Linked DNA regions of Antarctobacter heliothermus. The protein of the gene in region 2 interacts with the protein of the main gene of each other region in a pairwise test. Links are inferred from orthologs where the notes say so. Each region holds a gene or a part of one and is shown on either strand. Other genes may lie near its edges.

The links. The genes of interacting proteins can lie anywhere in the genome.
Region 1: the proteins of ANTHELSMS3_RS07885 (region 2) and rplK interact in binary tests that used the Escherichia coli proteins (3 or more experiments, as listed by UniProt). The link is inferred for Antarctobacter heliothermus from one-to-one orthologs.

What each region holds. Positions count from the first base shown.
Region 1 is NZ_CP022540.1:693,943-699,495, forward strand. Bases 6-2,994 are described here. They hold rplK (50S ribosomal protein L11), read right to left. Parts: upstream 1,732-2,994; coding sequence 1,279-1,731; downstream 6-1,278. Other genes in these bases: ANTHELSMS3_RS03375 (hypothetical protein), read right to left, coding at 6-439; rplA (50S ribosomal protein L1), read right to left, coding at 576-1,274; nusG (transcription termination/antitermination protein NusG), read right to left, coding at 1,982-2,515; secE (preprotein translocase subunit SecE), read right to left, coding at 2,668-2,871. Outside these bases: more of ANTHELSMS3_RS03375, read right to left, coding at 1-5; ANTHELSMS3_RS03400 (hypothetical protein), read left to right, coding at 3,191-3,610; ANTHELSMS3_RS03410 (hypothetical protein), read left to right, coding at 4,301-4,522; ANTHELSMS3_RS03415 (hypothetical protein), read left to right, coding at 4,627-4,848; ANTHELSMS3_RS03420 (hypothetical protein), read left to right, coding at 4,953-5,174; ANTHELSMS3_RS03425 (hypothetical protein), read left to right, coding at 5,292-5,501. UniProt on the Escherichia coli protein: Forms part of the ribosomal stalk which helps the ribosome interact with GTP-bound translation factors.
Region 2 is NZ_CP022540.1:1,662,101-1,670,090, reverse strand. What follows is about bases 2,060-4,954. They hold ANTHELSMS3_RS07885 (50S ribosomal protein L11 methyltransferase), read right to left. Parts: upstream 3,998-4,954; coding sequence 3,122-3,997; downstream 2,060-3,121. Other genes in these bases: ANTHELSMS3_RS07880 (ferredoxin reductase family protein), read left to right, coding at 4,130-4,954; ANTHELSMS3_RS07890 (hypothetical protein), read right to left, coding at 2,661-3,005; ANTHELSMS3_RS07895 (DUF1127 domain-containing protein), read left to right, coding at 2,224-2,430. Also shown: ANTHELSMS3_RS07910 (GIY-YIG nuclease family protein), read right to left, coding at 1-741; Holliday junction branch migration protein RuvA, read right to left, coding at 751-1,413; crossover junction endodeoxyribonuclease RuvC, read right to left, coding at 1,410-1,898; more of ANTHELSMS3_RS07880, read left to right, coding at 4,955-5,449; ANTHELSMS3_RS07875 (MATE family efflux transporter), read right to left, coding at 5,534-6,943; ANTHELSMS3_RS07870 (MFS transporter), read right to left, coding at 6,946-7,990. UniProt on the Escherichia coli protein: Methylates ribosomal protein L11.

The DNA of each region.
Region 1 (5,553 bases), 970 kb from region 2 along the record:
CATCATCGATCACGTCGGCACTGTCAGAGGGGTAGATGACCCAGATCGGGCCCTTTTCGCGCATTCGCATCGCCCGTCCATTGTGATCGAGCGCAAGCAAAACGTCATACGCGTCTGCGTCCGACACCGGAATGCCGATCGAGAAGTCATTCAACGCCGTCGCCATGAGCGTGCCGCTGTCGACGTCAATCGTCTCCAGCAACGATGCCAGAGTCGGACCTGCAAACTTTTGCGGCCCGTCGGTGAACGGTGTGTATGTCTCGATTTCCCGCCAATCGAGCGCTTCGAGCATTGCACGATCGAACACGGCGACAGCCCCCATGTTGGCCGCGCCTATTTCGCCGCTTACAGTCAGGATCGGAGGGCCGTTCGGAACTTCCAGGGCAACAGATGGCAAGCTGGCCATGGCGGAAAAAAGGCAAATCAGCAAAGCACGCAAACAGGGCATCGGGGGCCTCCATCCGATTGACAAAAGATCTCCCTACGGTCCTACGGCACGGCTGTTAATGAGATGTTTGCAGAAACGAAAAAGGCGGACCATTGGCCCGCCTTTGTCACATATTGTGTCTGTTGGCTCAGTTGCCAGTGGCGCTCACGACATCGATCGTCACGCCCGGCCCCATGGTCGAGCTGAGCGCGATCTTCTTCATGTAGGTGCCTTTGGCGCCTGCAGGCTTGGCCGCGCTCACCGCACCGACAAAGGCGCGGATGTTCTCGACCAGCTTGGCTTCGTCGAACGAAACCTTGCCGACACCGGCATGGACCACGCCAGCTTTCTCTGCCTTGAACTGAACCTGACCACCCTTGGCGTCCGTAACGGCCTGTGCCACGTCCATGGTCACCGTCCCGACCTTGGGGTTCGGCATCAGGTTGCGCGGACCCAGGATCTTACCCAGACGGCCCACGATCGGCATCATGTCCGGCGTCGCGATGCAACGGTCGAAATCAATGGTGCCGCCTTGGATGGCTTCCATCAGATCCTCGGCGCCGACGATGTCGGCCCCGGCTGCCTGCGCTTCGTCCGCCTTGGGGCCACGGGCGAAAACCGCCACGCGGGTGGTCTTGCCGGTGCCGTTGGGCAGGCCGACCACGCCACGGACCATCTGGTCCGCGTGGCGTGGGTCAACACCCAGGTTCATAGCGATTTCAATGGTCTCATCGAACTTGGTCTTCGAGTTCGACTTGATGAGGCTGACCGCCTCCTCGACCGTCAGGCCTTCTTTGCCAGCGAAGGCTTCGCGGGCCGACTTGGCGCGTTTTCCGAGCTTTGCCATGATTTTACCCTTTCACCTCGATACCCATCGACCGGGCAGAGCCCAGGATGATCTGCATCGCCGCTTCGACATCATTGGCCGAGAGGTCTTTCATCTTGGCCTGAGCGATCTCGCGCACTTGCGCCACGGTCACCGTTGCCACGGTTTCACGGCCGGGGGTCACGGCGCCCTTGGGGCGGTTCCGCTTGCCGACGGGCTTCAGACCAGCGGCCTTTTTCAGGTAATAAGACGCGGGCGGCGTCTTGATGTTCATGGTAAAGGATTTGTCTTGGTAATAGACAATCTCTGTCGGGCAAGGTGCGCCCGGCTCCATGTCCTGCGTCTTGGCGTTGAACGCCTTGCAGAATTCCATGATGTTAATGCCGCGCTGACCCAGGGCGGGGCCCACGGGCGGCGAGGGGTTGGCTTTGCCTGCAGGGATCTGCAGTTTCATCTTGCCGGCGAGCTTCTTTGCCATCGGCTATCTCCTGTTCCATCACCCCGTTGACGCGTCGCGGGGGCAGAGTTGTGGCGTGGTCAGGTCCGATGCGCGCGCGCACCTCGCCTCCCACAATCAAACGGACCGCGACTCGCGCGATCCGATGAAGGTTCGGCTGTTAGACCAGTTGCGGAAAAAGATCAACCGCTCACGGCCAGCCGATATGAAAAGAGCGCGCAGCTTACGCCACACGCTCCCGAATTCCATCTCACACCAAGCTGCGGTCGCGTCAGATCTCTTTTGTGACCTGCGTGAACTCCAACTCAACCGGGGTTTCGCGGCCAAAGATCGATACCGACACGCGCAGGCGCGAGTTGTCCTCATCGACCCCTTCGACCATGCCGTCAAAGCCTTCGAACGGACCGTCGGTGACCTTGACCTTTTCGCCGATCTCAAAGTGGATCAGCGTGCGCGGTGCATCCTCGTTTTCCTGAACCCGGCCAAGGATTGCCTCGACCTCGGCGTCGCGCATCGGCATCGGACGCCCCTGCGGACCCAGAAAGCCGGTGACTCGGTTGATCGAGTTCACGAGGTGATAACCCCGGTCCGACATTTCCATGTGAACCAGAACGTAACCCGGCATGAAACGACGCTCTGTCGTCACCTTCTTGCCGCGGCGCACCTCGATCACTTCTTCGGTCGGCACCAGAACTTCGTCGATCTGGTCCTCGAGGCTTTGCTCCTCGACCGCTGTCCGGATCTGTTCGGCAATCTTCTTCTCAAAGTTCGAGAGAACGCTTACCGAATACCACCGCTTTGCCATGTCTTACCTTCGATCTTTCAGGCCGCTACGGGCCTGCCCAAAACGAAAATCGGCGCGCGAGATCGCGCGCCAACTGTGTCGGTGGTCCTTATCGGCCCTCGTTCCGCATTGCAAGCGCTTCTGCGGCGGAAACCGGACAGGACCGCGCCGTGTCAGCCGTTGCCGATGGCCGCCAGCAAGGCCTGCAGGCCAGAGCGGATACCCAAATCGACAAGGGCAAAGAAGATCGCCGTCAGCGTGGCCATGATGAACACCATGATGGTGGTCAGAAAAACCTCTCGCCGTGTCGGCCAGACGATCTTGGCCACTTCGGCCCGGACCTGCTGGATGAACTGAAGCGGATTGGTGGTTGCCATGCTGCGTATTCCCGTGCGTATCGACGTTTGTGCGGAAATACGCGCAGACGCCTGCAAATACAAGTCCCGCACCCCGCCCCCGTCCATGACGCCGGATTCTCACCAAAACGCGACCGAATTACCAAAAGCGTGATGGAACCGGTCACGCCCCCTACGGGTTACGCGCCCGCGCTTCCTTTATCTACGTATATCTACGTAAGCCACTGGCACAAAATATTTTTTTTCTTTGGAACGACTAGTGCCTCGCCTCGTTGTCTACCCAGAGCCGCCGGGGAACAGAGCCCCGGCACAAAGAAACCAGAAGCAAAGGAGCCATCTCATGACTCGCTTTCTTACCGCTACCGCAATCGCCGCCCTGTTGGGCACTGGTGCACTGGCACAAACCCAGTTGGAGACCAGCACGATCGAAAGCTTCCTGCCCCGCGTCAAGGTTGAAACCCTGACCGACCAGCAGATTCAAGGACTGATGGTCATCGCTCAAGGCGGAGACTCGGAATCGGAGAAGGGCCTTAAGATGCGCGGCCTGGTGACTGAAGCCAACCTTGAAGCGATCGACACGGTCGAGATCGAGGTCCAAACTGAACTGACCGAAGCCGAGCGCGCGGAAATCGGCCGCTATGCCCCTGAGTTGGACATTGCAATGCTGAGCGACATCGACATTCAGCGTCTGCAGAATGCGATCGACAACGGCGACAACACGGAAATCGAAACTGTGGTGCGCGACCTGATGGCCAACTGACAACTTCGCTGCACATCCTGCACAAAGGGCTGCCTTCGGGCGGCCCTTTTTTCGTGGCCGGCCTTTCGGTCCGCATCGTGTTGTCCGCACTGCGGGCTTTAGGTGTGTCTGGATGTTGGCAGGGGCAGAAGGGTTCGAACCCTCGACCTACGGTTTTGGAGACCGTCGCTCTACCAGCTGAGCTATACCCCTAAGGCCGTGTCGTGGGGTACGCCAACACGAAGGCGAAATCAAGAGGTCAAAACGAGGGTTTTTGCCAAGTGTTCCTCGGGCCGGTCGCGCCAAAACCTCATCGGTTTGCGCACGCTCATTCACGGATTTCCGCACGCCACCTCACGGCGCCGGGCTCGCACTGAAACAAACCGGCGGTTTGCGCTCCAGAAGCCTTGGTGCAATTCCTTGTGATCCGAAAAAACTGCGCCGTTAAATCACGGAATCTGCGAGCTCGAAGACCCGTCTGTAACGCGCCAGCGGCAGTCTGTATTGGGCCGAACCACTGATGTGCAACGGCGCACACAGACATGTCCACTGCCCTGAATTTCAATGACAAATCGGCGTTACTCAGTGCGATCATCCTGTGATTTTCCTTTTCCCAGAACGACCCCAGTTTGTCTGGTGTCGGACGAACAGCCCGGCACGAACAAGCCGGGGCGCCGTCGTCCCCAGAAACCAGACCAAAAGGACTTCATCATGAAAACCCTCATCGCTTCCGCCCTGATCGCAACCGCAGCTTTCACCGGCACCGCTTATGCAACCACATCGCCCTCCGTCGACCGCGATGCCCAGTACATCGTCCCCGGCGCTGACTTCTCGAATCTCTCGACCGCCGATGTGCACTTCATCAACAACATCGTTCACGGCAATGGCAGCAACGGTGAGAAGCGCGCCCAGATCAAATCGATCCTGCAGTAATGCGGGCTTCCTGAGCGTCGCGAATTCACTCCCTGATCCGCGACGCTCACTTTTCCCTTCGCGGCAATGACCGCCATCCAATCAGATCAATAAAGGACTTCATCATGAAAACCCTCATCGCTTCCGCCCTGATCGCAACCGCAGCTTTCACCGGCACCGCTTATGCGACCACGTCGCCCTCCGTTGATCGCGATGCCCAATACATCGTCCCCGGCGCTGACTTCTCGAATCTCTCGACCGCCGATGTGCACTTCATCAACAACATCGTTCACGGCAATGGCAGCAACGGTGAGAAGCGCGCCCAGATCAAATCGATCCTGCAGTAATGCGGGCTTCCTGAGCGTCGCGAATTCACTCCCTGATCCGCGACGCTCACTTTTCCCTTCGCGGCAATGACCGCCATCCAATCAGATCAATAAAGGACTTCATCATGAAAACCCTCATCGCTTCCGCCCTGATCGCAACCGCAGCTTTCACCGGCACCGCCTATGCAACCACATCGCCCTCCGTCGACCGCGATGCCCAGTACATCGTCCCCGGCGCTGACTTCTCGAATCTCTCGACCGCCGATGTGCAGTTCATCAACAACATCGTTCACGGCAATGGCAGCAACGGCGAGAAGCGCGCCCAGATCAAATCGATCCTGCAGTAATGCGGACAACGGCTCTGTCGACGCCCTTCCATGTAGCGCGCGGCAGAGCCATGCCCCATATCGTCCCGTTGCGGCAGACCATGCGTCGGGCGCTTCGGCAAAACCAAGGAAATGGACATGAAAACCCTGTTTTCATCAGCTCTGTTCGGAACTGTCGCGCTGTCTGGCGCGGTGCAGGCATCGCTGCCTGAAAACCCACTGCCTGTCGCGGTCTACTCCCTGCCCGGCTCGGATTTTTCGACCCTCGGGCGCAGCCACGTTACGACACGGATCAGTGTCACAGCCAGCCAGTACGCCACGATCATGACGGCCCCGGCCAGAGACTAAGGATCGCTCCTGCGCCCTGTCGGCGCTGGACAACAACGAAAAAGCCGCCCTC
Region 2 (7,990 bases):
GGATGTGTCACGTCGCTCCAGCTCGACTGTGACACCCACCTCTCCGGCACAATGTTGCTGCCAGCGCCCCAGAATATTCTCCGCTCCGTAAGCACTACCGACATAGCGAGCGCCATCGCTTTCGTCGACGATCAGGTAAATCCCTCTCCACTCGCGCAGCCTCGTCGCCCAAGCGTTAGGCAGAAACCGTACATCTTCTGTTTTCAAGCACAGCTTGCGCCACCCAGGAAATGGTGGCGAATACCTGGAGGCTCTCTCAATCGAGATGACTTCCGCGTCTAGGTTTTCAGCCAACCGCACATAGGCGCGCCCCTCCGGTGTTCGGATTCGCAGACGGCCCGCCAAATCAGCCATCTCAGGCAACAACTTCACGTCAAACCATGGCTGACTCTCATTATCGGCTTCCCGCCACAGGTCCATACCATAGTCCCTGTGAAGGGCCAGAACACTAGGGTCCAAATTAATCTCCGCGCTCGGTCGCTGGCCAACAAACTCCGCGGCATAAAAGCCGACAAACACCATTTCACCCGGTTCCGTTTCCGCAAAAGACAGCATTTTTGCCCGCCTACGCAGTGTCGCCGTCGCGGTCTTGCTGTGAAACGACTGATACGCCTCAAAAATTTCGCGGCGATTTTGTATGATATGGGCCATTGCGCCACGCAACCCCGGCTCTGATGGACGATGAAGGACGACAGCAGTTTCATGCGTTTGAATGCCCCTCGCCATGAGGATTTCGGCCAATCGCATCCCTTACCCCTTTGGCGCCAGCAGCTTCAGCGCCGCGCGGATCAGTCCCGCGGTGTCTGCCTCAGGCGCGGCACCAGCGGCCTCTGCCACGGCTCCTGCGGCCTCTGAAGGGGCATAGCCAAGGTTGCCCAATGCCGACAGCGCCTCTGCCTGCGCGTTGGCGGCGCGTGGTGGAGCGGGGGTAGCGGCGGGCGCGGTTTCGATCACATCGACCGGCGTCACAGAATCAGAGCCCTGCGTCTCTGCCGTGCCCATGGCCATGACCATCGGCGCCTTGTCTTTCAACTCCATGACCACGCGTTGCGCCGTCTTGGGGCCAATGCCACGCGCCGCCTTGATCGCTGACCAGTCGCCCAATGCCAGCGCGCGGCTGACCCCGTCCGGCCCCAGCGTGCCGAGGATCGCCAGTGCCGCCTTGGCCCCAACGCCCTGCACCGACAGCAGCAGGCGAAACCATTCCTTTTCAACCAACGTCGGAAAGCCGAAAAGCTGTAACAGATCCTCACGCACCAGCAGATCGGTGAACAGCGCCGCCGCCTCGCCTGCGCCGGGCAGGCCCGCGCGCACCCGGTCGCTGCAATAGACGACATAGCCGACGCCCTGAACGTCGATCAGCACATGATCCTCACCGTGATAGATGATCCGCCCTGCAATGCGCCCGATCATGCCCGCACCTTCATCCGTCGCGTCCCCATGTGATGCGCGTGGCAGATCGCAATCGCCAGCGCGTCTGCCGCATCCGGCCCTGCCGGATTGGCACCGGGCAATTGCAGATTGACCATATGTTCGACCTGATGTTTTTCAGCGTGGCCGACACCCACAACTGTCTTCTTGACAGAGTTCGGCGCATATTCTCCGATGGTCAGCCCAAACTGAGCCGGCACCAGCAAGGCAATCGCCCGCGCCTGACCCAGTTTCAGCGTCCCGGCCCCGTCGCGGTTCACAAAGGTCTTTTCCACAGCCGCCTCATCGGGGGCCATTTCGCGGAACACTTCTGTCAAAAGAACGTGCAGATTGAGGAGTCGTTCGGCCAATTCCGTACCACCGGGCTTACACAACCCGTTTGCAACGTGCCTGAGTCGGCTGCCGTCTACCTCGATCACACCCCATCCGAGGGTGCGCAGCCCCGGGTCGATGCCCAATATCCGCATGGATGCCTACTGTTGTTGTTTTTCAGACACGGCTAGCACGAAACGCGAACAAAGACCAAGGTTAATGCGCCGAAGACCAATTGCGACACCGCTTACTCCCGGACCGACACGCGCTGCCTGATTGCGTCACGCAAACGTCAGAAACCGACGCCGAAAACGGCGGTTTTTTGCTTGTTTTTCAACAGGGTTAACCTCTGTTTCTGCCATGCAAAAAATGCATGAGACCCATGCAGAAAATGCAGCTTGAACGGGCCGATTGCCCAAACTATGTGCGGTTTCAGAACGAACAACAAACCATATTCGACCAGACTCAAGGAGACCAGAAATGGCCGCAACCGACCTGACCCGCCCGTACGCCGCTTCGGGCTCCGCCGCGCGCATCGGCACTATGTTTACAACTGCCATCGGCACGTTTGCCGCATGGAATGATGCCCGCCTGACCCGCAACAGCCTGTCTGCCCTGACCGATCGTGAACTTGACGATATCGGCCTGCACCGCGGCGACATCGACAGCGTTGCTGGACGCTACTGATCTTTAGACTTGGATGGAACGGGTGGGATGACCCGGTCCATACGGTTGCCACTCACGGCAAGGCAAACGGCCACGCTTCGCAAGAAGCGTGGCCGTTTCGCATTCTGGACAATGGGTTTTAACCAATGGGTTTTAACCAATGGGTTTTAACCAATGGGTTTTAACCAATGGGTTTTAACCAATGGGTTTTAACCAATGGGTTTTAACCAATGGGTTTTAACCAATGGGCCTTAGCCGACCCGCGGCGAGATGAACCCCGCCACCGCACGGGTCACGGGATCTGCCTGCATCACCCAGGCCCCGGCCTTTTCATACAAGGCCCCCTGCGACAGGGTCGCGACACTGCTAAGGTATTGCGTCTCACCCAACCAGGCATAGGCCAGTATCTTGAACGCCATGACGACCAGAGCCAATCGCAGAACAAGGCGCAGGCCAATCCCGCTGAAATGCCGGTCCGGCACCTGTTCGATGACCCCGTTGCGATTCATCCGGGTCACATAGCCCTTGGACATGCGGATGTGTTTGCGCCGCAGCGCCTGCTCACGCTTGTGAAAACTTTGTTGGGCCTGATCCATGGCAGCCTCACTTGAAATCGGCCCCCACCGATTAAGACAAGTTTTAGCCAAACTTTACGGCAAGAATGAGGCAATTCAGTTCAAATTTGTTCTGAATAGAGACATTAACCCTTTGTTTACTGGCTCCGCTGGAGGGTAAGCGTCACCCATTCGCCAATCGTATCGCGGCGCAATTGCGGCATCCCTTGGGCTGTATAAACCTCGACGACCTCATCCGCCTGCCAGGTCAGAATGCCGGACAGGATCGCATAGCCGCCGGGGGCGATGTGGCTGGCCATGTCCGGGGCAAGGTCGATCAACGGCTGTTTCAGAATATTGGCAAAGACCAGATCATACGGCGCGCGCGCATGCAGTTCCGGGTTCTCGAACCCGGCGGCCACAACGCAGGTTACCTTGTCGGACAGGTTGTTGGCGCGCACGTTGGCCTCTGCCACCTCGACGGCGACTTCATCAATGTCGGAGGCAATGATCATGTCGGGCCAGAGGCACGCGGCCCCCATCGCCAGAACCGCCGTGCCGCAGCCGATGTCAGCGACATGTTTGCCGATGAACCCCTCAGTTGCCAGACGATCAAGCGCCTCAAGACAGCCCTGCGTGGTGCCGTGGTGCCCGGTGCCAAAGGCCATCGCGGCCTCAATCAGCAGAGGCACAGCGCTATCGGGGATCTTGTCCGCGTCGTGGCTGCCATAGACGAAAAAACGTCCCGCTTCGACCGGGGTCAGTTCGCGCCGCACCTTGTCGACCCAATCGGTGTCCGGCACCTTGGAGACAACAAAGGGTTTGGCCCCATAGGCCGCCGCCAGCAGCGCTAGCGCCACCTCGTCCGGTGCCTCGGTGAAATAGCCGCCCACCTCGGACATGCCAGAGCCGTCCTCGATCTCAAAGACACCAACGCCCATGGGCTCCGGGTCCATCTCCTCGATTGCGAGGCCCAGCGCCTCGGCCTGCTCCTTGTCGGAAAGTGTGGTGAAGGCGGTCCATGTCTTGGGCATGTCGAGGAGTCCATTCCGGGGGAAAACGCCCTCGCTGTTGCACGAATGCCCGTCCACCGCAAGCCGCCGCACCCCAGGTGTGAAACCGATGTTAGGGCGTGGTATCGTCAATGCACGTTTCGAGATGACGCCATGCCCGCAGCCCTGCTTGTCCTGTTCTACCTCGGTCTGACCTGCGCGCCGCTTGTCTTGGCCGCAGTGCAGGGCCATGCGCCGCGCCCCTTGCGCGACGAACTGGCCAGTGGCGTGGCGCTGGCCGGGTTGGCCATCCTGTTGGTGGAATTTGTCCTGTCGGGGCGGTTCCGGGTAATCTCGGGGCGGATCGGCATGGACGTCACCATGCGCCTGCATCAGCTGCTGGCCCGCGCCGCCACCGTGATGATCCTGCTGCACCCCTATCTGTATGCCGGTCCGCAAAGCTTGAGCGGCGGGTTGACGCCGCCTGGGTCTGCCGCACTCAACTACGATTGGTCGGGGCTATGGCCGGGAATCGTTGCGTGGCTTTTGCTGGGGGCACTGATGGTCATAGCGCTGGGGCGCGACGGACTGTTCCGACATGAACACTGGCGCGCGATGCATGGGCTGATGGCGCTAGGTGTGGCCGGGCTTGGCGTGCTGCACGCCACTCGCGCGGGTCGGTACAGCGCCGATCCGACGCTGGCCGTGCTATGGTGGGCGCTGTTTGCGGTGGCCGTCTTTTCGCTGCTCTGGGTCTATGTGATCAAACCGGCCATGAAGGCGCGCTGCCCCTGGACGGTCAGCGCCGTTGCCCGCGTGGCTGACCGTACTTGGGAACTGCGCCTGCGCCCCGAAGGCCACACAGGGCTGCGCTACCAACCCGGTCATTTCGCCTGGATCAGTGTTGGCAGACCTGCCGTATCGCTGGATGAAAATCCGTTCTCCATCGCCTCTGCCCCGGCGGAAGACCCGGACCTGCGCTTTGTCATCAAGGAACTGGGCGATTTCACCAACCGAATTGGAGGGATCCGGCCCGGCACCCGTGCCTATGTCGATGCGCCTTTTGGGTCACTGACGCTGGACCGGCATCGGGACGCTGCGGGTGTTGCGCTGATCGCGGGGGGCGTCGGCATCGCCCCGATGCTGTCGCACCTGCGCCAACTGGATGCCGACGCGGACCCGCGCCCGCGTCTGTTGCTCTACGCCAACCGGACCATCGACCAGATCGTCTGCGACGCGGAATTGAAAGCGCGCGCCACGGACGGGCCGCTGCGGGTGGTCCATGTCCTGTCAGAACCGCCTGAAAACTGGACGGGCGAGACCGGCTTTGTCACCGCGGAAATGATCCGACGCCATTTCGATCAAGACGCACTGCGCACTTGGGTCTTTGTCCTCTGCGGTCCCCCTCCCATGCTGCACGCGGTTGAACAGGTCCTGACGGACCTTGGCGTCCCCCCAAAAAACATCCTTCTGGAGCAGTTCAGCTATGACTAGCCGTGGCCGCATCTTGCGCGTGTTCTGGGTGCTGACCGCCGTGATCGCGCTAGCGATCCTGGTCTTCGCCCTGCGCGGTGCGGTCTAGCGCCGCCGCCAGCGATTGGGATCGCGCCATGCGCGCCGCTCCCGCAGGTTGACCTTTGGCAGCGGGCCGTCGCCAATTGTCCGGACATAACGCCAGCCCAATCCCCCGGCCACAATGCCCATGACCGCGCCAACCAGCGCCTGCGCATAAACCACGCCCTCTGCCGCATAACCCGCCGTCAACCAGACTGCGGCAGGCCACAACAACAGCCCATCGCGCAGCCAACTGAGGACAGAGGCCCACAGCGGCCGACCCAGCGTATTGACCGCAGCATTGGACACGAACAGCAGCCCGCCAAGGGTAAAGGACAACGCGCCGATCTGGGTAAAGGCGCGCAGCACCGTGGCCCCCTCTGCCGTCAGCCCGAAGCCCTTGGCAATCGTCCCCGTCAGCGCCATCAAGATCAGCCAGACGACGCCCGCGTAGCAGACGCAAAACAGCGCCGCGTCCCGATAGGTCTGGCGCAAGCGGTCGAACTGCCGCGCGCCAAAGTTCTGGCCAAAGATGCCGCCAATCGCCCCCGCAAGTGAGAACAGCCCGCCAAAGGCCACCACCGTCAGGCGGTTGATCACCGCCCAGGCCGCAACCGCGTTGTCGCCATAGGCCGCGATAAAGCCGGTCAACAGGAAGTTCCCGAAAGGCGTGGCCATTTGCGTCACGATGGCAGGCACCGCCACCCGCAGCAACGCGGGCGCGTGGCGCACCAACAGGACCAGCGAGGGCCGCGCCAGCAGCCCGTGTCGAAACCCCGCGTACCAGATCGCCAACCCGGCCATAATGCCGCGAAAGATCCAGACACTGAGCGCGGCACCATCCAGCCCCATCTCCAGCACATAGATAAGCACCGGGTCGACGCCCAGCATGATAATCCCGCCGCCCATGGTGACCATCATCGCCTGCCGCGCCAGCCCGTCGGCACGCAGCACAGCACTGCCACACAGGCCCACGGCCATGATCGCCAGCGACGGCATCGACAGCGCCACATAGCGCGCGGCCAGATCCAGCACCTCGCCACTGGCACCAACGTTGCCCAGAAAATCGCGCCGGAACGCAACCACCGTGCCCGCCGTGACGGCCTGTACCAGAAAGGTCAGCAGCATCCCCGCCGCGCCCTGTTCGCGCGCCAACGCCCGTTCACCGCGCCCGATACTGCGCGATACCAGTGCCGTGGTGCCAACCATCAGCCCGACGCCGATGGAGACGGTAAAGAACTGGATGGCAAAGGCATAGCCGATGGCCGCCATCAGGATCGGCTGCCCCAGTTGCGACACCCAGAACAGGTTCGCCGCATCGACGATAAACACAAAGGTAATCCCGGCCGCCCCGGTCAGGGTCATGCGGACCACATGGCCCAGCGTGGACCCGGTCAGAAACCGCCCGTCCGTCTGCGTGGGGCCTGCTGCCATACCTACTCGGCCGGGGCCGCCATGACCCCGCCAAAAACTGTTTCATTGCCCGGTTCCGGGTGGCGCGGGATCATCATCGCAAGCGCCAGACTGACCAGCGCCATACCAGCGGCAAGACCGAACACTGCCCCGGGTGAGATCAGCCAGAGGTAGCCCAGCAAAAACGGCAGAAAGACCGCCGCGATATGGTTGATGGTAAAGGCCACGGCGGCGGTGGGGGCGATATCCCCCGGATCGGCGATCTTCTGGAAGTAGGTTTTCAGCGCCAGCGCCATGGCGAAAAACAGGTGGTCGATCACATACAGCGTGGCGGCAAGGATCACGCCCCATCCAAACCAGTAGATCCCGCCATACAGCAGGAACACCACAGTCAGGCCGACGTATTCAAAAATCAGCGTGTTGCGTTCCCCGAACTTGAACACCGCGCGGCCAAAGACCGGGCCGATCACCATGTTGGCGACAAGGTTGATCAGATACAGCGCCGTGACCTCATGCACTTCGAACCCGAACCGCTCGACCATCATGAACCCGGCAAAGACGACAAAGATCTGCCGCCGCGCGCCCGACATGAACTGCAGCGCGTAATACAGCCAGTACCGGCGGCGCAGGATGAACTTTTTGACCTGCGGGTTGGGGCTTTCGAATTGCGGATAGGCCAGCGCGCAGAATGCGACAATGACCAGCGTCAGCCCACCCGACACCATGTAGACGAAATTATAGGACAGCTCCCAAGCCTGCCATGTCAGCACGATGGCACCATAGGCGATCAGCGTGGCCGCAGAGCCGGCGGCAATCAGCCAGCCCAGCATCTGCGGCGCGCGATCCTTGGGCAGCCATTGCAATTGCAGGCTCTGGTTCACCGTCTCGTAGTAGTGAAAACCGATGGAACTGAGCAGGGTGATGAACAGCAGCCCGCCCATGCTGGGAAACATCGCAGTCAGCGCCGTAGCCACGGCCAACAGCGCCAATGACACCAACGCCAGCACCTGTTCGCGCATCACCAACAGCACGGCGATCACGCCGATGGCCAAAAAGCCGGGAATCTCG